Regions from separate parts of the Thermosipho sp. 1074 genome, predicted to be linked through region 2. Evidence: predicted binding sites of a transcription regulator. Region 2 holds the regulator's gene; each other region holds the start of a gene.
The links. Region 2 encodes HrcA, which represses chaperone genes, less so after heat shock. Its sites were predicted from a motif close to ATTAGCACTCNNANNNTNNGAGTGCTAAT; they were not measured.
Positions count from the first base shown of each region.

Region 1: a site for HrcA is predicted at 3,764-3,792, ahead of groES (co-chaperone GroES). Genes of this name have one in related genera too.
Region 3: a site for HrcA is predicted at 5,267-5,295, ahead of dnaK (molecular chaperone DnaK). Genes of this name have one in related genera too.

Region 1 is NZ_LBEX01000003.1:218,285-225,380, forward strand. It holds gene sufB (Fe-S cluster assembly protein SufB) at 1-462, opposite strand, end outside; gene sufC (Fe-S cluster assembly ATPase SufC) at 476-1,219, opposite strand; gene XO08_RS01410 (hypothetical protein) at 1,371-1,619, shown strand; gene groL (chaperonin GroEL) at 1,831-3,450, opposite strand; gene groES (co-chaperone GroES) at 3,467-3,739, opposite strand; tRNA gene XO08_RS01425 (tRNA-Ala) at 3,945-4,020, opposite strand; gene XO08_RS09375 (4Fe-4S binding protein) at 4,053-4,424, opposite strand; partial or broken gene XO08_RS09490 (4Fe-4S binding protein) at 4,479-4,715, opposite strand; gene XO08_RS01435 (Mini-ribonuclease 3) at 4,774-5,154, shown strand; gene XO08_RS01440 (phosphoenolpyruvate carboxykinase (ATP)) at 5,151-6,869, shown strand; gene XO08_RS01445 (TldD/PmbA family protein) at 6,874-7,096, shown strand, end outside.
Region 2 is NZ_LBEX01000004.1:19,356-26,451, forward strand. It holds gene XO08_RS01590 (2-hydroxyacid dehydrogenase) at 1-914, opposite strand, end outside; gene XO08_RS01595 (glycerate kinase) at 919-2,130, opposite strand; gene nadE (NAD(+) synthase) at 2,132-2,980, opposite strand; gene dnaJ (molecular chaperone DnaJ) at 2,964-4,085, opposite strand; gene XO08_RS01610 (nucleotide exchange factor GrpE) at 4,090-4,641, opposite strand; gene hrcA (heat-inducible transcriptional repressor HrcA) at 4,669-5,682, opposite strand; gene XO08_RS01620 (MFS transporter) at 5,799-7,067, opposite strand; gene XO08_RS01625 (transcription repressor NadR) at 7,064-7,096, opposite strand, start outside.
Region 3 is NZ_LBEX01000017.1:46,273-53,368, forward strand. It holds gene XO08_RS06295 (hypothetical protein) at 44-262, opposite strand; gene XO08_RS06300 (metallophosphoesterase family protein) at 323-1,012, shown strand; gene XO08_RS06305 (DMT family transporter) at 1,009-1,842, shown strand; gene flgB (flagellar basal body rod protein FlgB) at 1,868-2,251, shown strand; gene flgC (flagellar basal body rod protein FlgC) at 2,263-2,676, shown strand; gene fliE (flagellar hook-basal body complex protein FliE) at 2,682-2,969, shown strand; gene XO08_RS06325 (Hsp20/alpha crystallin family protein) at 3,001-3,429, opposite strand; gene dnaK (molecular chaperone DnaK) at 3,446-5,236, opposite strand; gene XO08_RS06335 (YbjQ family protein) at 5,386-5,718, opposite strand; gene estD (esterase EstD) at 5,733-6,932, opposite strand; gene XO08_RS06345 (ABC transporter permease subunit) at 6,935-7,096, opposite strand, start outside.

The DNA of each region.
Region 1 (7,096 bases), on a different contig from region 2:
TTCTTTTACAAGATCAGGATACTTTTTTACAGCACTTTCCATATCGAGAAAAATAATACCCAAACCTTCCAACTCTTTCTTTATATTCTGATACACTATTTCAGAATCAAATTGGGCTCCCACACCAGCAAAATATTTTCTTTCAGCTTCTGGAATACCCAACTTATCAAATGCCTTTTTAATTTCTTCTGGAACTTCATCCCAAGTTGTATTTTTAGAAGCTTTAGGTTTTATATAAGGAATTATCTTATTCAAATCAAGTCTTGAAATATCCACACCAAACCTAGGATTATGCCATTTTTGAAAAATCTCCAACGACCTTAATCTATGTTCTCTCATCCATTTTGGTTCTTCCTTAATATCTGAAATTTCCTCAATTATCTCAGAAGTTAATCCGGGTAAACTTACATATTCTGGTTCAATCTCGGCAATATAGTTAAACTTTTCTTCATTACTCTTCATATCAAACATAATTTCACCCCACTATTGTTGTATAACCTTTTTTCTCAATCTCGTCTGCCAAAGAAAAGTTTCCACTTCTCACTATCTGTCCATTTGTGTATACGTGCACCCTATCTACATCTAAATAATTTAAAATTCTCTTGTAATGTGTAATGATTAATACACTTGTCCCCATTTTTCTAATTTTATTTATTTGAGAAGCAACTATCCTTAATGCATCCACATCAAGTCCAGAATCAATTTCATCTAAGATTAAAAGCCTTGGTTTTAAAAATCTTGCCTGTAAAATCTCTCCCTTTTTCTTTTCACCACCAGAAAATCCCACATTCAAAAACCTATTTAAAAAATTATCAGATACCACAAGCTCGCTTAAAATAGATTGTATTCTTTCATTTAAAACTTTGTATGACTCGCTATCACCGTGAATTTTTCTATAAGCTGTTAAAAGGAAATTGTTAAATTTTACCCCATCAATTTCATATGGGTTTTGAAAAGTCATAAAAATACCCTTTTTAGCACGTTCATCTGTTGTAAGATCTTTAATACTTTCACCATCAAAGAGTATATCTCCTTTATCTACTTTATATTTTGGATTTCCCATAATAACATTTGCAAGTGTAGACTTTCCCGAACCGTTTGGCCCCATTATAGCGTGTAACTCTCCAGTAGAAATCTCAAGATTTACACCATTTAATATCTTTACATCTTCATCTCTAACAGATACGTGTAAATTTTTAACCTCTAATATTTTTTTCATAAGTATATACCTCCTTAATTAGTCTTTCCTAATTAAAGTATAACATATTAATTTTTTTAGGTCAACAAAAAAATAAAGAAACATCAAAAACACCTAAATTATTTAAAAATTTTTTACATTCCATAAAACTTAAAGCAAGGAGGGAATCCGCATGAAACTAACCGGAAAAATTCTTATATTAATAACAACATTAGTTCTAGGAAGTTTTTTAGTATTAACACTTATAACAAATAAAACTGTGAGTAAATCCTTAATTCAAAGTTATGACGAAAAATTAACAGCTGTAGTTAAAAAAACAAATTTTGTCCTTAGTAAATATTTTGAATCAATTCATATAACATCATACAATTTGTCAGTTATGAATTTAGAACCTTTCATACGTATTAAAAAAGTCTATTAATTAAAACAACTTCACATCTAACTTTTTTTATTCCTTTTACAATAACATCTTGAAGTTTAGTACAAATAAAAGTCTCCAAGTAATTGTTGAAAAATTTTTTAAACATCTTTATTCTCACCTTTTATTTGAAGAAATAAAAAAATGGCTTCGGCAAAATACCGAAGCCATTTTATTTGAAAAATCAATAATTTCTTAATTTTCAAAATTCTTATTAATATTCTGGCATTTCTGGTACTGGTGGGTTATTTTTTGGTTCTGGTTTTTCAACTACCAATACTTCTGTTGTCAAGAGCATACCTGCTATAGATGCTGCGTTTTGCAATGCACTTCTTGTAACTTTTGCAGGATCTATAATTCCGCGTTCAAACATATCACAGTATTCGCCATGTAATGCGTCAAATCCATATGCTGGATCATCATTTTCAAGAACTTTGTGAATGATGATTGCACCATCGTAACCTGCATTCTTTGCAATCTGTTTAATAGGAGCAACTAATGCTTCATATACTATTTTTGCACCTATCTTTTCGTCTCCATCAAGTTCATCTACTACTTTTTCAACTGGTTTTCTTGCTCTTAATAAGGTAATTCCTCCACCAGGAACTATACCTTCTTCAACAGCAGCTCTTGTTGCACTTAATGCGTCTTCTATTCTGTGTTTCTTTTCTTTTAATTCTGTTTCTGTTGCAGCTCCTACCTTGATTACTGCTACTCCACCAGCGAGCTTTGCCATTCTTTCTTGTAATGTTTCCTTTTCATATTCTGAAGTTGTTTGTTCAATTTGTGCCTTTATTTGAGCAATTCTTTTCTTAATTTCTTCTTGATCACCATGTCCACCAACTATTATAGTTTCATCTTTCTTAACCCTTACTACGTCTGCTCTACCAAGATCATTTAATGTGAGATCTTCAAGGTTAATTCCAACTTCTTCACTTGCAACAATACCACCGGTAAGAATTGCAATATCTTGAAGCATTGCCTTCCTTCTGTCACCAAATCCAGGTGCTTTTACAGCTACTGTATTCAATGTGCCTTTAAGTTTGTTTAAGACCAATGTTGTTAATGCTTCTCCTTCAACATCTTCAGCAATAATTACTAATGGTTTACCAGTTTGAGCAACCTTTTCAAGGATTGGAATCAATGGCTTAATATTGGAAAGTTTCCTGTCCGTAATGAGAATAAATGGTTCATTGTAAACAACTTCCATCTTCTCAGGGTCTGTAACAAAATATGGAGAGACGTAACCTCTATCAAATTGCATACCTTCTGTAAACTCAACAAATGTTTCAATTGATTTGCTATCTTCAACTGTAATTACTCCATCTTCTCCCACTTTTTCCATTGCCTCTGCAATCAATTTTCCAATTTCTTCACTATTTGCACTAATGGATGCAACATGTGCTATATCATTAGAACTAGACAAGCTCTTTGAAATCTTTTTAATTTCTTCAACTGCTGCTGTAACCGCTTTATCAATACCCCTTTTCACAAGAATTGGATTTGCACCAGCTGTTACATTTTTAATTCCCTCTTTAATCATTGCTTGAGCCAATACAGTAGCTGTTGTTGTACCGTCACCTGCTACATCGTTTGTTTTACTTGCAACCTCTTTAACAAGTTGTGCTCCAAGATTTTCAAATTTATCCTCAAGTTCTATTTCTTTTGCTATTGAAACACCATCATTCGTAATAGTTGGACTTCCCCAAGATTTTTCAATAACTACGTTTCTTCCTTTTGGACCTAATGTAATTTTTACTGCATCTGCAACAGCATCAACACCTCTTTCAAGAGCTCTTCTTGCTTCTTCACTAAATCTTAACATTTTTGCCATTCGTGTCACCTCCTCATTAGTCTTCTATTTTTGCTAAAATATCTTCAACATCGATGATAATGTACTCTTCGTCCTCAATTTTTATTTCTGTTCCGGAATACTTAGAAAAGATTACCTTATCACCAACTACAATATCAACATCCGAATCTTCCAAATTACCCACAGCAACAACCTCTGCTTTCATGGGTTTTTCCTTAGCTGTGTCAGGAAGTACAATTCCTCCTTCTGTTCTTTTCTCCTCTTGAATTGGCTTTATCAAAAGTCTTGAACCAAGTGGTTTAACTTTCATATCCTTACCCCCTTTCAAAATTTTATTGTCACTCTTAAGCGTTGACTGCTAATTTTAGTTTACCAAAAATATCGAAAATGTTAAGCTTTATTTTGGACAAATATAAGAAATTAACAAATATTATTTTTAAATAAGTACATATTTCTTTGTATTTCTCACTTTTACATAACAAAAAAAAAGGAAGGGAGGCATCTAGCCTCCCTTCTGGTGGAGCCGATGGGATTCGAACCCACTGCCTCTACCGTGCCATGGTAGCGCTCTCCCAATTGAGCTACGGCCCCTAACCAAGTATAATTTATCATATTTTAAACATTTAGTCAATATGCTTAATTTTTAAATGAATAGCATTTACCGGACAAACTTTTTCACATTCAAAACACATTAAACATTCCTTGGCAATAATTTTTCTTTTATTATTTTCCAACGTAATTATCGTATTTGTAGGACAAACCTTTTGACACATTCCACAACTTACACATTTTTTCTCATCTATTGTTAATTTTAAAGGTGCTACCTTTCCACCTACAGTTAGTAAAGTACCGTACGGGCACAACTTTTTGTGCCAAAATTCTTCTTCAAAAAACAAGGTAATAAGCGTGGCAAATCCAATAACGTACAACAAAATGTTTAATTTTACTTTTAAAAGCCTTGTTCCAACAAATAACATAATAAAAGCAACAAGCATAACATACCTTAATACATTGATCTTAGGCGCTTTGAATCTTTTTATATTCAATTTCTTATAAATAAAGTTTATAGGCTTAAATATTGTGTTAATTGGGCATATAAAGCCACAATAGAATCTTCCGAAGAAAAGTGATAAAAACAAACTAATTCCAAATATAAAAATCCATTTTAGTAAAATATTATTTTTCAACAACCAAAAAAACAAAACAAAAAATACGATCTCCATAATATACATAAATTTTCTTATTATAAACACCACCTTCTTAATTTTTGATTGCACTTTTTGCATCTCAAGTATTATACCATACTAAAATTCTGTGTTAGAATAGTAATAAGGGGGAGAAAACTTGGATATCTTTTCAAGAATTAAACCTAATGTAAACACAAACGAACTTTCTACAGACACACTTGCGTATATTGGTGATGCAGTGTTTAATTTGTATGTTAAATTACACTATTTTAAAAAAACCTCTGTAAAAAAACTACACAAAAATACACAATCTGTAGTAAACAGAAATTATCAATCAATACTCCTTGACAAAATCCTTCCCAACCTAAGTGACGAAGAATTTTCCTATGTAAAAAGAGGGATTAATAGCAAAGGTGCTGGAAAATACGGTAATGATCCCGCATATCGTAAAAGCACAGGTTTTGAAGTATTAATTGGCTTTCTTTATCTCAAAGATGAAGAAAGACTTTACAAATTACTTTCGGAGGTGTTAGAATGAGCCGCTCAATCATTATCGATGGTTCTGTTATTTACACCAATTACAGTCAAATTATGGGACATAAAAAATTCGAGGCACTTTTAAAAGAATTCATTGAAATTCTCGTCGAAAAAAATAGTCCCCTACTACAAGCCCTTTCCCCTTTTAAATTTGGAGATGAGTATGATACAAAAAGAATAGCTGAATACTTTAATCTTCTTACTATGAGAAATTTAAAAGAATTATCCCATATTTTAAGTTACACTAATCCCGTACAATTGGAAAAATTTATAGAAGCGTTTTATACTTTCTGGCGCTCAAAACACAGATTTATGATTCGTAATGAAAAATATGTAAATGATTACAACAGAAGGGCAAGCGTAGAATATACTATGACAATGGTCGCTGATCAATTTAAGGCTGTTATTAAAAATTTATACCGGCAATTATTATCCAATATAACCAATGAATTTCCCAAAGTTATGAGACAACTTCCAAGTGGAGCTCAAGCAATGTTTTTATACGACTATGTCAAATGTGAAAACTTCAATTTGAACTGGATGGAGAAAATTCCCACAATTTGGGGAGCAATTTTTGACCCACCTGCAATATTCTACACGAAATCCAACAAAAGAAAGGGAATTATACCCGTAGTTGAAAAAAATATAATAGATAAAATTGAGTTATCTTCCAATGAATGGTTTAGAATACCGATATTTGTAGGAAAACTACTATTTTTTAACTTTGTTCACAAAGATTTTCTTGCTCACGGTGCAGGATTGGCAAATCTATTTGAAATTGCCTCCCCGAAAGATATCAAAAACAGAAAACCCGATGGCATAATTATTTTTGGAATTTCACCAGACAAAATACCAGATTACACAGACGAATGGAAAAATGCTGTAGTCTTCAAAGAAAAAAATCTATACGTTGGAGTTATCCCAAATTTAGATGAAAACGATTATTTTGGATATATGAAAAAAACAACACTTACTGTTCACAACCTCATTATGATAGACAATGGAAAACTTCCAATACATGGTTCCATGGCAAAAATTACCCTGAAATCCGGGAAAAGTGCTGTTGCAATGTTCTTAGGAGACAGTGGAGCAGGAAAGAGTGAAACTTTAGAAGCACTAAATAGGTTAGATGAAGTAGCAGATGTAAATATTATCATCGATGATATGGGAAGTCTAAGTATAGAAAACAACAAAGTCGTGGCATATGGAACTGAAACAGGAGCATTTGTAAGACTTGATGACCTTCCACCAGGTTATGCATACCACACTATGGACAGAAGTATATTTATGAATCCAGATAAAATAAATGCAAGAGTCATTGTTCCTTTTAACAATTACAAAGAAATAGTTACACCAACAAAAATCGATTTCTTGTTTTATGCTAACAACTACACAGAAGTTAAAAATAACGAGGAAAGAATAAAATTTTTTGACTCGTATGAAGAAGCACTAAAAGTCTTTTCTGAAGGGAAAAGGATGGCAAAAGGCACAACCGCTGAAATTGGAATCACCACTTCTTATTTTTCAAATCCATTTGGTGCAATTCAGATGCGGGAAAAACATGAAAAGATAGCTGAGAAATTCTTTAAAAAACTATTTGAAACGGAGGTGAAAGTAGGTGAAATAAGGACGATGCTTGGGATAAAAGGATATGAAAAGAAAGGTACTATCCTTGCTGCAAAAGCATTACTAAAATTAATTGAAAAGAAGGGGTGAAATAGTGTTAAGTAAAGATCTGATAAAAGACATTATAGGCACAGTTTTAAAATACGGCGGTGACTTTGCAGAAGTATTTATTGAAAACAAATACGAAAACAGAATAGAACTTGCAGATGGTTTTATTCAAAAAGCAAATACAAATAACATTTCGGGAATAGGTATACGGGGGTTTTTGGGAAATAAAGCTATATACGCATACACAAACATCTTTGAAAGGGACAATC
Region 2 (7,096 bases):
TCCTTTAAAAACGCATTTATATTTTTGAAAAGCTCGTCAATTCTGCCATTTTGCCCCTCTACTGTATAACCACCAACATGTGGAGAAATTACAACATTTTTAAACATATTAATGGGATAATTATACGGTAAAATAATTTCTCTTTCTTTTGAAGGGTAATTATACCAAACATCAGATGCAAACCCTTTCAATTTCTTATCTTTCAAGATGTTATATAAAGCTTTTTCATCTATAAGTTCACCTCGCCCCACATTTATCAAATACTTTCCTTCCATGCAAGACAAAACTTCCCCATTAATAATGTTCTTCGTTTTAGAAGTTAACGGTAACGCCAAATATACAACTTGTGAATTTTCTATCGCTTCTTTCAAATTATTTGTAATTTTGTGAAATCCCTCTATTTCTTCTAATTTGCTTTTAAAACCTATAATATAACAATCAAATCCCTTTAAAAGTTTTGCAATATGCCTTCCAATTACCCCTGTACCCAAAATAGCTACTTTCTTTTTTTGCAATGAAAACCAATAGTCCTCTTCTTTAAATCCCACGGCAAATCCATGCCAAATCCCCTCTTTAAGATCATTGTGGTACTCCACAACTCTCCCCATTAAAGCAAGGGAAAGGGCAATAGCTCTTTCTGCAACCATTTTACCATTTCCATGTGAATTTGATACAATTACTCCTCTTTCCTTTATAACCTTCCAAGGTAATTTATCAGTACCAGTCCATGGAATAAAGATTACCTTTAAATTTTTGGCTTTCAATACCTGCTCTTCTGTTAAAAATCCACCAATTACTATATCCATTTCTTCTAAACGTGCTATATCCTTTGAAGTAAACCACTCAATTTCTTTGTAATCCTCCATCTTTTTTCTAAAATACTCAGTAATCTTTGTTAGTACTATAGCTTTCATATTCTCACCTCTTAAGTATAAAACCTATATCGTTTAGATTTGTTCCTGTAGGACCACTAATAAACAAATCACCTGCAATCTTTAAAGCATTATACGTATCATTATTCTCCAAAAAATCCTCTGGTAAAAAACCTTTCTCTCTAACGATTTTAACAGTATTTCCATCGACTATACCACCTGCTGCATCTGTAGGCCCATCTGTACCATCTGTACCTACAGATGCAATAACTACATTATCAATTTCCTCTATTTCGATAGCAGCTGAAAAAGAAAGCTCTTGATTCCTTCCACCAAGACCATTTCCCTTTACCTTTACCACAGTTTCTCCACCAAATATTAAACAATAAGGCTTTTTAAAGGAATTTTCGCTTTTTACAATACTTGCCAAAAACTTTCCCGCTTCTCTTGCCTGACAAGTTAATTGTGTTGTTAATATGTATGTATTAAAACCGTATTTTTTTGCACTTTCTTCCAATTTTTTACACGCATAATCCACATTACCTACAATGTAATGAGAAATTTTTCTTTGGACTTTTGCACACTTTTGTAAAACATTCCATATATTTTCGTTCAAGTTTATTTTATATTTTTCAACTATTTTCTTTACATCATTAAAAGTACTATTATCTGGATAAACAGGTCCAGAAGCAATGTATTCTAATTTATCTCCTAACACATCCGATAACACAAGTGGTACAACCTTTGCATTAATTAAAGAAAGAAATTTTCCGCCCTTTACCTTAGAAATTTTTTTCCTTATTATATTAATTTCCTCAATATTTGCACCCTTTCTCAATAAATCATTTGTTATGTTTCTCAAATCTTCAAGTGTTACACCTTCTTCCAAATATTCAAAAAGAGAAGAACCTCCTCCTGAAATCAAAAACAACAAAACATCATCTTGCGTTAATTTCCTCAATTTTTCAATGGCAAACTTTGTATACTTTAGTGAATTTTCATCCGGTATGGGGTGTCCTGCTTCAAAAATATCGAAGTTTTTTATACCCCCAAATGAATATCCATACTTTGTAATTATAATCCCATATACTACATCCAAATACTCAGATACAGCTTTCGCCATACGCCACGCTGCTTTTCCAATAGAAAGTACATAAACCTTTTTCAAGTTCATCTTTTTTAACTTTTCCAAAACCAACTTTTCTGGACTTATTTGATCAAATGTTTCTAAAATTATCTTCTTGGCTATATCCTTCATATTATCCCTCAATGCTAATATTTCTTACTTTATTTCTAAACTTCCCAATCTCATATAATTTCTTTACTTTTTTTACTTTTTCTGGATCTTCATCGGATAAGTCTTTATTTTCTACTATTTTCTTTAGGATCCTATCTAAAGTGGGATAGTCTAATTCAAAGACTTCTTCATCACTAAGGCCAGGTATCAAATCTGGTGAGGCAGGTTTTTCAAGGATTCTTTCTGGAACGTTTAAAATTTTCCCCAACTTGTACACTTCCGTTTTATAAAGATGAAGTAAAGGTTCAACATCTGTAGAATCATCCCCCCATTTTACGTACAAACCTGTTAAAAATTCCGTCTTGTTAGTTGTACCAACCACTGCATAGTTTCTCTTTTCAGCTTCTTTATACAAATAAACCATTCTAACCCTATGCTTTATTCTATAATAACTTATTCCTTTTAGAAATTCTTCATCTTCTATCCCTAAGACATCAAATTCAAACGGATTACCTTCGTTCTTATACTTATTCCATCTACTTTTTGCATATCTTTCTTTTACTTTAAAGGGAACAAATAAAGCTGGTGGATAATATTTATAAACTCCAAATTTTCTAACTATTCTACTTATATTTTTAACTTCATAATCAACATTAAAATGCTCACAAACAAACTTTGCATCTTTTATTGAATCTCTTGGACTATCTCTCTCTGGAAGGATAAAACATTTTATTCTACTTTTTTCTAACACTCTCACTAATAAACCAAGGACTACCGCAGAATCAACTCCCCCACTTACCCCCAAAACAGCTCCTGAAAATCTATACTCTTTAAAAAAATTCTTTAAAAATTCTTCAACCCTCTTCAACATCCTTTCCCCTCAACTTTGCTATCTCTTTTAATAACTTTTTTTCAGTTCTTGATACCCTACTTGGAATCTCAACTCTAACCCTCAAAATTAAATCTCCTCTTTTCCCCGTTCTCATATCAGGCAATCCTTCACCATATACATATATTTCTTGTCCATGTTGAACACCCGCTGGAATTTTTACCTCTTTTATTTTACCATTTGGCATTCTAATTTTTACCTTTGTACCTAAAATTGCTTCCAAATAATCTATTTTAATCTCTTTAATTAAATCATTTCCCTTTCTTTCAAAATCAGAGTATCCAACAACCCTTACGTGAACATACAAATCACCATATTCTCCTCCATTATACCCGGCATTCCCTCCTCTTTGTATTCTCAAGATAGTTCCATTTTCAATACCAGCTGGAATGTTAACTTCAACCTTATATCTTTTCTTTATCCTTCCTGTTCCACCACAAGTATGGCAACTCTCCCCAGGAATTTTTCCTGTTCCACCACAATGATTACACGTATATTGGTTTACAATAACACCTAAAAATGTTCTCCTTTCTTCTCTAACTGTACCCGTCCCATGACACTTTGGACAAGTAATCCAACCACTACCAGGCTCAACTCCTTCACCATTACAATGTTCACAAACCTCGTATCTATCATATTCAAGCGGTATTCTTATTCCGGTAAACAACTCCTCAAAAGACACATCAACGGAAATATTTATATCTTCTCCTCTTTTTGGTCTTTTTGCTCTCTTTCTTGAAGATGTTCTTTGATCACCAAAGAAAATATTGAAAATATCGTTGTTTATAAAATCACCAAAGTCTTTAAAAATATCCTCAAAACCACCGAATCCACCAAATCCGCCCCCGGCATTTGGTGGCACATCTCCCACATAACCATATCTATCATACATTGCTCGCTTTTCAGGGTCAGAAAGCACATCATATGCTTCCTGAATTTCCTTAAATTTTTCTTCTGCTAACTTTTTATTTTCATAATTTCTATCAGGATGCCATTTTTTTATAAGCTTCTTATACGCTTGTCTTATTTCATCTTGGGATGCGTTCCTTGAAACGCCAAGAATTTCATAATAATCTTTTTTTGCCATAAAGTCACCTCCTAGGCTTTACCGAGACCTTAACCTTTGCAGGTTTTAAAATCCTTCCTTTAAACTTATACCCATCCTCCACAACTTCTACAATAGAATATTCTTCTTTTTCCTCATCTTCAACTCTTTCTACTGCTTCATGTTCAAATGGATCAAATTTATTACCTACTTTAACTTCTTCAAGTCCAAAACCTTCCAACAATTTAAATAAATTCTTATAAATCAATTCAATTGCCTTGTAAAATTGTGTATTTCTTTCTTCATCATTTGCATTCGAAAATGATCTTTTAAAATCATCTAAAATTGGCAAAAATCTTTCCAAAATCCTTCCCATCGTTGAAACTGCTATTTGTTCTTTTTCTTTGAGTACATCTTTTTTGTAATTTTCAAATTGAGATTTTAATACACGTGCATAATTTTCAAATTCTTTTAACTGTAACTCTAATTTCTTTATTTTTTCTTTTTGTTCTTCCACAATTTTCTCTGGTGTTTTTTTCTCTTTTGCCACTTCTTTCCTTTCTTCTTTCTTTTCTTCATTCTTTATTTCATTTTTCATTTCTTTTTCCACTTCAATCACCTCCAATTATTCAACATTTCTTGCAACAATAGTAAAATATTCAGTAAGTCTGTTTACCACATATTCCACACTATCAAATACCTTAGAGTAATCACTAAATTTATCAAAAATTACGGCAATTCTCCCCACTTCTCGCTCAAAGACAAAATAAGGCATTATCAAAACTGCATATTGCTCAAAATTTCTTATATTATGTTCCTTTCCTACGTATATTCCTTCACCTAGTGAAAAAATTTGCGGGTAAAATTCAGAATTTGTAGAAATTTTTACAATTTCTCTTAATTTATCTTCACCAAATTTCTTTGCATTCACAAGATTAAATACTCCTTCAATAATATATTCATCGTATTTTTCAGACGCAATTCTTTCAGAAAGTTCTATAAATTCTTTTAATCTACCACCAACCCATGAAAACTTTTCAACCACTTCTTTTAATTTTAATTTAAAATCACTCAAAAGTATTCCATCAAGACTTTTATTCAAAAACTCTTCAATTTCCAATATATTAGAAATTTCGGAATGTTGTATAGGAAGAACAGAAGTAAGTCCCAATTCAGTAATAATGTTCACAATGGAAAATGTCTTTGTAACTGGAGTTAGGACAATCCTTCTAATTCTGAGATTCATGGGATTAGGTTTTTCTATAATAACAAAGGCCTTTAAAGTATTTGATAAAAGCTTTGCAGCACCTCGTATGACTTTATCCAAATCACCTATCGGAAAGTCCGTTCTAACATCTATCGAAGAACCTACCTTTTTTGTCTCCTTTCTCACCTTTAACACTTCATTTACATAAAACTTCAACCCCTTGTCCGTAGGAATACGTCCCGCAGAAGTATGGGGTTGAAAAACATATCCTAAATAATCCAACTTTCTCATGTCGTTTCTAACAGTTGCCCCACTCCACTCTAAATTCGTTGTTTCTAAAACTTTTTGGGAACTTACTGGAATACCAGATTTTACATACTCTCTAACTAAACAATATAGAATTTTCTTTTGTCTATCGGACAAATCTTTCATATTTTCACCTCTTTATCAGAGGAATTATCACTCTCATACTTTGTCTGATAATAGTATAACATAAAAAAATTGAACAGTCAATTAAACAAAAAATGGGCATCATAAGATGCCCAAAATTATCCAACTGGCTTATCTTTAGTTTCCACACCAAGAATCAATACTAATAGACCTGTAATAATTGAAAATATCGCAGTATATGAAAGCGCGGCAACTATGGATTTATCAACAAAGTATCCCGTAAAGTATGGTGCTATTATTCCAGCAACTCTTGCCATTACACCTGCTACTCCATTTGCAGTACCTCTAAATGAGGTGGGAAATAACTCTGGGGTGTACGCATATACTAATCCCCAGACTCCTAAAGTAAAGAACGAAAGAACTAAAACAACAAACAAAAACGTAATATTTCCAGAGGCAAGAAATAGGAAAAACGAAGAAAGTCCCATTCCTATAAAATACACGGATAAAGTCTTTTTCCTTCCCCATTTTTCTATTAAATACGCCACAGAAAGATACCCAGGCAATTGGGCAAGATATACAAAAAATGTATACCATTTTGCTTTAGTTATGGTAATTGAAAGGTTTTCCACAAAAACCCTAGGTGCCCATGAAAAAAGTGCGTAATACACAAAGCTTACGACAAACCAAGATATCATAACCAAAATAGTTTGTTTAATGTATCTACTTCTAAACAAAGCACCAAAAGTAACTTTCACCTTTTCCACGCTTTCAATACTACCTGGAACATCACCATATCTCTCTTTTAAAGCTTTTATACCATCTTTTTCAAAAAGATACTTTGGAGTTTCAGAATTTTTTAAAAGTGCTATTAATATCAACAACCCTAATGAAAAAATATAAAAATTCCATCTCCATCCAAATCTTTCTCCAAAAGTTACCGCAAAAAGTGCTATTAATATACTTCCAATTGCCCAACTGGTTTCCAAATATACTAAATACCTTCCTCTAAGTTTTATCGATGTAAATTCAGAAAGATAAGTATTCGCCGAAGGCAAAAGTCCTCCATATCCAAAACCAGATAAAAATCTCAATAAATAAGCTATTGAATATCCCTTTGAAAAACCAAACAATACAGTAAAAATCACGGAAATTAACAAGTAAAAAATAGTACCGGTCTTTCTGCCAAAGTAATCCAAAATCACACCGGACAACAATGCACCAAAAAGCATGCCTAAAAAGGTTGCACTAACAAGAGAACTTGCCATGGTTTTTGAAAGTTGCCATTCTGAAATTAAATTCGGAAGGACAAATGGCATAACCATAACACCAGCAGAGCCTACTATCCATATTAAAGAAGTCAAAATTAAGAGATTTCTTTGTTTTTCTTTTGAAACTACACTATCAATGACTTGATCGATTTTCACTTTTTCACCTCCAAAAGATAATCCTTTAA
Region 3 (7,096 bases), on a different contig from region 2:
GGTATTAATATTATTAGTTCTCCGTCTTCTATGCTTTCTTTGTTTAGGATATTTCAGCATTATTTAGGATTATAACAGATACTTTAGTTTTTATTTTATCGTTTAATAGTAAGAAAGTTTTTTCATTTTCTATCAAAAACGATATTTTCTTATGTGTTTTTTGGCTAATTTGTTTTGAAATTTCATCGAGTGTACCAAAATTTACTTCAATTGTATTTACTCCAATTATATTTCTGGCAGCTTCTGAAAATTTTATTTTCATACTTTCGCTCCTTATTTGATATATTCCTGTTAATATTATATAATTTTTCTGGTGATTTATATGATAGTTGTTTTTAGTGATATCCATGGTTGTTTTGAGCAATTTAAAAGGTTAGTTAATTATATTGAAAGAGTTTACAGTGATATAAAGTATATATTCTTGGGCGATTTTATTGATAGAGGTAATGATTCTAAGAAAGTTGTGGACTTGGTTTTAGAGATAAAAAATAAAGTGGTACTTTTGGGTAATCATGAAGAAATGATGTTAAGATACATGCAAGGGAAACCGTCTAGTTGGCTTTCTCAAAACAATGGTGGGTTAAAGACATTGAAATCTTTTGGCAAAAAACTAAACAATTATATTCCTTTTTTCCAGGAACTTAGTTTTATACACTTTGAAAAGATAAAAGATTTTAATTTTGTATTCTCTCATGCAAATATATCAATGTCATTTCCGCTAAGAGAAGCCTTAAGTTTTAAAGGAAATTTTTGGAAATTTTTAGAAGAATATAATGTACCTTTAAAGGGGAGCAATATATGGTATAGAGTACCAGAATATATAGATGGATATGTAGTTGTGCACGGTCATACCCCCGTAAATGAACCTGTTGTTTTGAAGAAGGATGGAAAAATTTATGATATTAACATAGATACAGGATGTGTTTATGGTGGTAATTTGACGGCTATGATTATTGAAGAAAATATAACGTTTATTAACGATGATCTTAAATATTTGGAGGGGAGAATATGAAAGTTGTTGCAATAATAAATTTATTGATTGTAACTTTGATTTGGGGATTAACTTTTCCCATACAAAAGATGATTTTACCAAATATTTCTCCTTTTGCGTATAATGCGATTCGATTTTGGATTGCGACTTTACTTTCGTATTTTATTTTTGGAAGAGGGAATAAATACGGTATAATTTTAGGTGTTGTGTTAGGAATATCATATGCAACTCAAACTTGGGGACTTTCAATAACTACATCTTCAAAAAGTGGATTTATTACCGCATTTTACATAATGCTTATTCCGGTGTTTTCGTTTTACATAGAAAAAAAGAAACCATCAAAAATTCAAGTCTTCTCATTTTTGATTGCTATTGTTGGTGAATATCTTCTTTCTGGAGGTATTAATAGTATAAATATTGGTGATATTCTTACGTTTTTCTGTGCTATTTTTTATGCTTTACATGTTGTTTTAGTAACGCACTATTCCAAAAAGTCTAATGAAAAGGATTTGTTAACTTCTCAGTTTTTTATGGTAGCTTTGCTAAATACTTTATTTGGAATAAAAGGTACTTGGAATTTTAGTTTAAATGTTTTATCTGTTGCCTTGTTTACTGCGGTATTTGCCACTATATATGCGTTGATTGCACAAGCAAAATACCAAAAAATTGTAGGAAGCAATACAGCTGCATTAATTTTTGTGGGTGAGCCGATTTTTACAACGCTTTTTTCCATTTTACTTTTATCTGAGAGACTTTCGCTAATGCAAGTATTTGGGATGATTTTGACTTTGTTGGCTTTGATTTTGGCTATAATTCCCAAGAAATTTTTAGGATTTTTAAGAGAGATGTAGAATGATTAGAATGAGGAGGGGAAAGATGTTTAATACGAATTTTCATACATTAAAGATTGCAATGGATGTAGCTTTAAAAAGGCAAGAAATACATTCACAAAATATTGCAAATGCGGAAACTCCAAATTATAAAAGAAAATATATAGCATTTGAAGAATTATTAAGTGAATCGAAGATGAAGTTAAAATTAAGAACTACTTCTGCTAATCATATAAGTAATATTAAGGAAAGCATAAATCCTATCTTAAAGACACAGGAAAACACCTCCTTAACTAATGATAAGAATAACGTAGATATTGATGTCGAAATGGCTGAGATGGTTAAAAATGCTTTAAAGTATCAAACACTTTCTAGACTAATGAGTGCAAACATTGAAAGGTATAACACAGTTGTAAGAAATATTAGATAAGGAGGATTTGTATGAACGAATTTAATATAATGACAATTGCTGCAACAGGTATGTCAGCTCAAAGATTGAGAATAGATGTTATTACAAATAATCTTGCAAATTCTGAAACTACACGTACAAAAAATGGGGAACCGTACAGAAGAAAGGTTCCGGTCTTTCAAGAATTGGTTAGGAATATTAAAGGTAGGGTGGAAAATGGAGGAGTTATTGTTAAAGAAATATATGAAGATCAATCTCCTTTTAGAATAGTTTACGATCCTGCTCATCCGGATGCTGATGAAAATGGTTATGTGAAATTACCAAATGTTAATGTAGTAAGGGAAATGGTTGATATGATAAATGCTCAACGTGCGTATGAGGCAAATGTTACTGCTTTTAATACCACTAAAGCGATGATTAATAGTGCGCTCCAAATTGGGAGGTGATTTGAATGATAGATAAGGTAAATGGAATAGGAAATTATGGGAATTTAAAACCAAATTCTTTGAAAAAGCAAAATAGTGATTTTACAAGTATATTGAATGATGCTATAAAAAGTGTTAATCAACAGCAAAAAAAGGCAGAACAAATGGCAGACGATTTTGCCACAGGGAAGATAAGTAATATACACGAGGTAATTGTGGAAGCTGAAAAGGCATCAATTTCACTTAGGCTTACTGTTGAGGTAAGAAATAAGATAGTAGATGCGTATAAAGAGATAATGAGGATGCAATTTTAAAAAAGGCTTCGGGAATTCCCGAAGCCTTTTTTTATTCTACCTTTATATCTATAATTTTCTTTTCTTTTTCTACTTTTTTAGGAAGTTCAATTTTTAAAACACCATCGTTAAATTTAGCGCTTATTTTTTCTACATCTACATAATCTGGTAATACAAATGCTCTTTCAAATTGACCTTCGACTCTTTCGATAACTCTGTAGTTCTTGTTTTTATCTTCTCTGTTAAATTTTCTTTCTCCCTTTATTATTAAGGCTCCATCTTCTATTGTTATTTTTACATCATCCTTTTTCATTCCAGGAAGTTCTGCCTCAATTACAACTTCATTTTCCGTTTCATATATGTCCACTTTTGGGAAGTGAATTCTGGAACTTCTTGAAGGTTCCATGAAATCTTCAAATAATCTATCAATTTCCCTTTGAAGTTCTACAAATGGATCAAAGTAACCTCTTCTTGCTAACATAGTTTCACCTCCTTTTTTATTTACTATTTTCTGATTGTTGATTACCATTTTGTTTGTATATATATTCACCTATTTTGTTTTTCTCCCTATCAAGCTCGTCAAACAACATTTTTATTCTTGGTATATCGTTTTTGTTTATAGCATCTCTTAAGTCTTTTACTAAGTTTTCAAGTTTTTGTTTTTCGTCTTGAGGAATCTTATCACCATATTCCTTTAGGGATTTTTCTATGTAGTATGCAAGGTCGTCTGCTTTGTTCTTTAATTCCACTTCTTCTCTTCTTCTTTTATCTTGTTCTTCGAATTTCTTTGCATCCTCTATTATCTTGTTAATATCATTTTCAGAAAGTTTATGTCTTCCAGAGACAACCATAGATTGTTCTTTTCCAGTTCCTAAATCTTTTGCAGAGACATGTACTATACCGTCGCTGTCAATGTCAAAAGTAACTTCAATTTGAGGGACTCCTCTGGGAGCAGGTGGAATTCCAACTAATCTAAAGCTACCAAGCAATATATTATCCGCTGCAATTGGTCTTTCACCTTGATATACTCTAACTTCTACCTCGGTTTGACCATCTTCTGCTGTTGTAAATACTTTACTCTTCTTAATTGGTATTGTTGAATTTCTAGGAATAATTGGCTCAAATAATCCGCCTTTTACTTCAATTCCCAATGTTAATGGAGTGACATCTACTAGGACAATGTCTTTACCTTGTGCACCTTCTTCTCCAGCTAATATTGCCGCTTGAATAGCTGCTCCAACTGCAACAGCTTCATCGGGGTTTACTCCTTTATTCGGTTCTTTTCCAAAAATTTCTTTGATAAAGTTTTGTACCATAGGTACTCTTGTCATTCCGCCAACCAATATTATTTCATCAATATCTTCTGGTCTAAGTTTTGCGTCTGATAAAGCTTGTTCTATAGGTTTTCTCGTCATTTCTACTAGATCTCTAGTAAGAGATTCAAACATCGAACGTGTTAGTCTCATTTCAAGATGCAACGGACCTTCTGCGGTAGCTGTTATGTAAGGAAGACTTATATCTGTTTCTAACTTACTTGAAAGTTCAATTTTTGCTTTTTCAGCTGCATCTCTTAACCTTTGTAATGCTTGTTTGTCTTCTCTAAGGTCAACACCATGTTGTTTTTTGAATTCTTCAGCTAACCAGTCAATTATTTTTTGATCAAAGTCGTCTCCTCCAAGATGGTTATTACCAGATGTTGCGATTACTTGAATAACTCCATCCCCTATTTCAAGGATCGAAACGTCAAATGTACCTCCACCTAAGTCGTATACCAAAACTTTTTCTTCTTTTCCTTTTTTGTCGAGACCATACGCAAGTGCAGCGGCTGTAGGTTCGTTTATTATTCTTAAGACTTCAAACCCAGCTATTTTTCCAGCGTCTTTTGTTGCTTGCCTTTGTGCATCGTTAAAATATGCAGGACATGTGATTACCGCTTTTTTTATTTCGCCACCCAAATATTCTTCAGCATCTCTTTTTAACTTTTTTAATACAAATGCACTAATCTCTTGTGGGGTGTATTCCTTGTCGTTGATTTTTACTTTGTAATCTGTTCCCATTTTCCTTTTAATTGATTTTATAGTCCTATCAGAATTCAAGATTAATTGTCTTTTGGCAGGTTCGCCAACCAATATTTCACCCGATTTACTAAAAGCGACTATTGATGGTGTAGTTCTTGTACCTTCAGCATTTGGAATAACCTCAACATTTGAATCTGGTTTCATCCATGCGATTACACTATTTGTTGTTCCCAAGTCTATACCTACAACGTATTCTTTCTTATTTGCCATTTTTCCACCTCCCAGTTTATATTATATGATATTAGCACTCTATTGTCAAGAGTGATAACACAAAATTCTAAAAAACAGGAAGGCTCATGAATAAACGCCTTCCTGTGTGTTAATTTATTGTTTACTTAAAATTATAGCAAACGTAATTTTTAATTGTTATTGTTGGTTGGGGATAATTTCACTGCTGTGCCATATGCTAATATTTCTGCGGCACCGCTCATTACTGCGGCGCTGGAAAATCTTATTGATACTATTGCATCGGCTCCTAGCTTTTCTGCTTCGTCGATCATCCTTTCTATTGCTTTGTTTCTTGCTTCAGTCATCATTTCTGTATAGGATTTGATTTCACCGCCGGCCAAGGTTTTAAATGCTGCGGCTATATCTTTTCCTAGGTGTTTGGAATGTACTATGTTTCCCATAACGACTCCCAATATTTTTGTTATTTTGTACCCTGGAACTTTTTCCGTGGTAGATATTAACATAATGTTCTCCTCCTTTAATTTTTTATGAATTTTATAATTTCATCAATAACTTTTGCATCAACATGATTTTCGATTAAGTATGCATTTGGTGTTTTTTCACCTGGTATAAATAAATGAGTTAATCCATTAAAGAGTATAATTTTGGTATTGTTAGTTAAGTGTTCTTTGAATATGTTGTAGTCTTTTAAAGTTACTTGATAATCATTTTTTCCAAAAAGTATTAAAGTTTTCACCTTTCCTAAGTATTTTAATGGGTTGTAGCTTCGTAAATCATACCAATATTTTGCTTTTGCGCCTAATACAAATTCGTCATTTGGTATTTTATTTTCTTTAAGCTCTTGTAGTTTCTGTAATACTTCATTATTTGTATTTTGTAGAAACTTTAGTTGATCAGCTATTACATCTTCTAAATTTCTTGCAGGTGGGGCAAGTAATATTAATCCTGAAATATTATCATTTATTGTTGCAATGTATGGGGCTACATATGCACCAAGGCTATGTCCAAGTAGATATATCTCTTTGTAGTTATAATCCTTGAGTAATTTTATTGCTTTTAGAACATCGTTTATTATTTCTTCTTTAATTGTTATATTTTCATTTGCTTGATACAAAGTTCTTTTGTTATATCTTAATACTGCTATATTGTTACTTGACAAGGCATATGCTATATCTTTAAATATTTTGTTTGGTCCAATTGTTTCGTCCATATCTTGTGGCCCTGAACCATGTATTAAAATTACCGCGTATTTTGTGTGCTCTTTTGGAATTGTTAATTTTCCTGGAAGATCACCAACTTTTACGTCTTTTTCCACAAATTTATCACTTTTAACGTACTGTGGTATTTTATATTCTACATTTTGCGCAGGAGAGAAAAACAAGCCATCGATTTTTCCTTCTTTGTTTAGAGTGATAGATATATTTAAATTGCTTTTTTTAAACTTAGATGTGAATATGAAGACTTTATATGGTGGTTTTTCTATTATTTGCAATTTTACTATCTTTTCAAATTTTCCGTATGTTGATGTTATTTGCTGCCATATTTTTTTTATTTTTTCTATTGGAAGATGTTGTTTCATTATATTGGATGATAGATTGTACGCCACTTTGTAGTTTTCATTTACAAGTGCATAAAAATAATTGTAAGCTATTTTTTCAAAATTTGATGAAAATAAAAAAGTTGAGAAGATTACAATAGAAATTATCCATCTTTTCATTTTTACACCTCCTTATTTTCAAATAAGTAATACGAAAAGGATAAAAGTATTGTTCCAATTAAAATTAGTGATGTTGAATATGTAAAGTCTATTGTGGATTCTTTAAAAATTTTGTAGCCAAGAATATATTTATAGGTGTTAAGAAAACTTATGGGTCTTAAAAA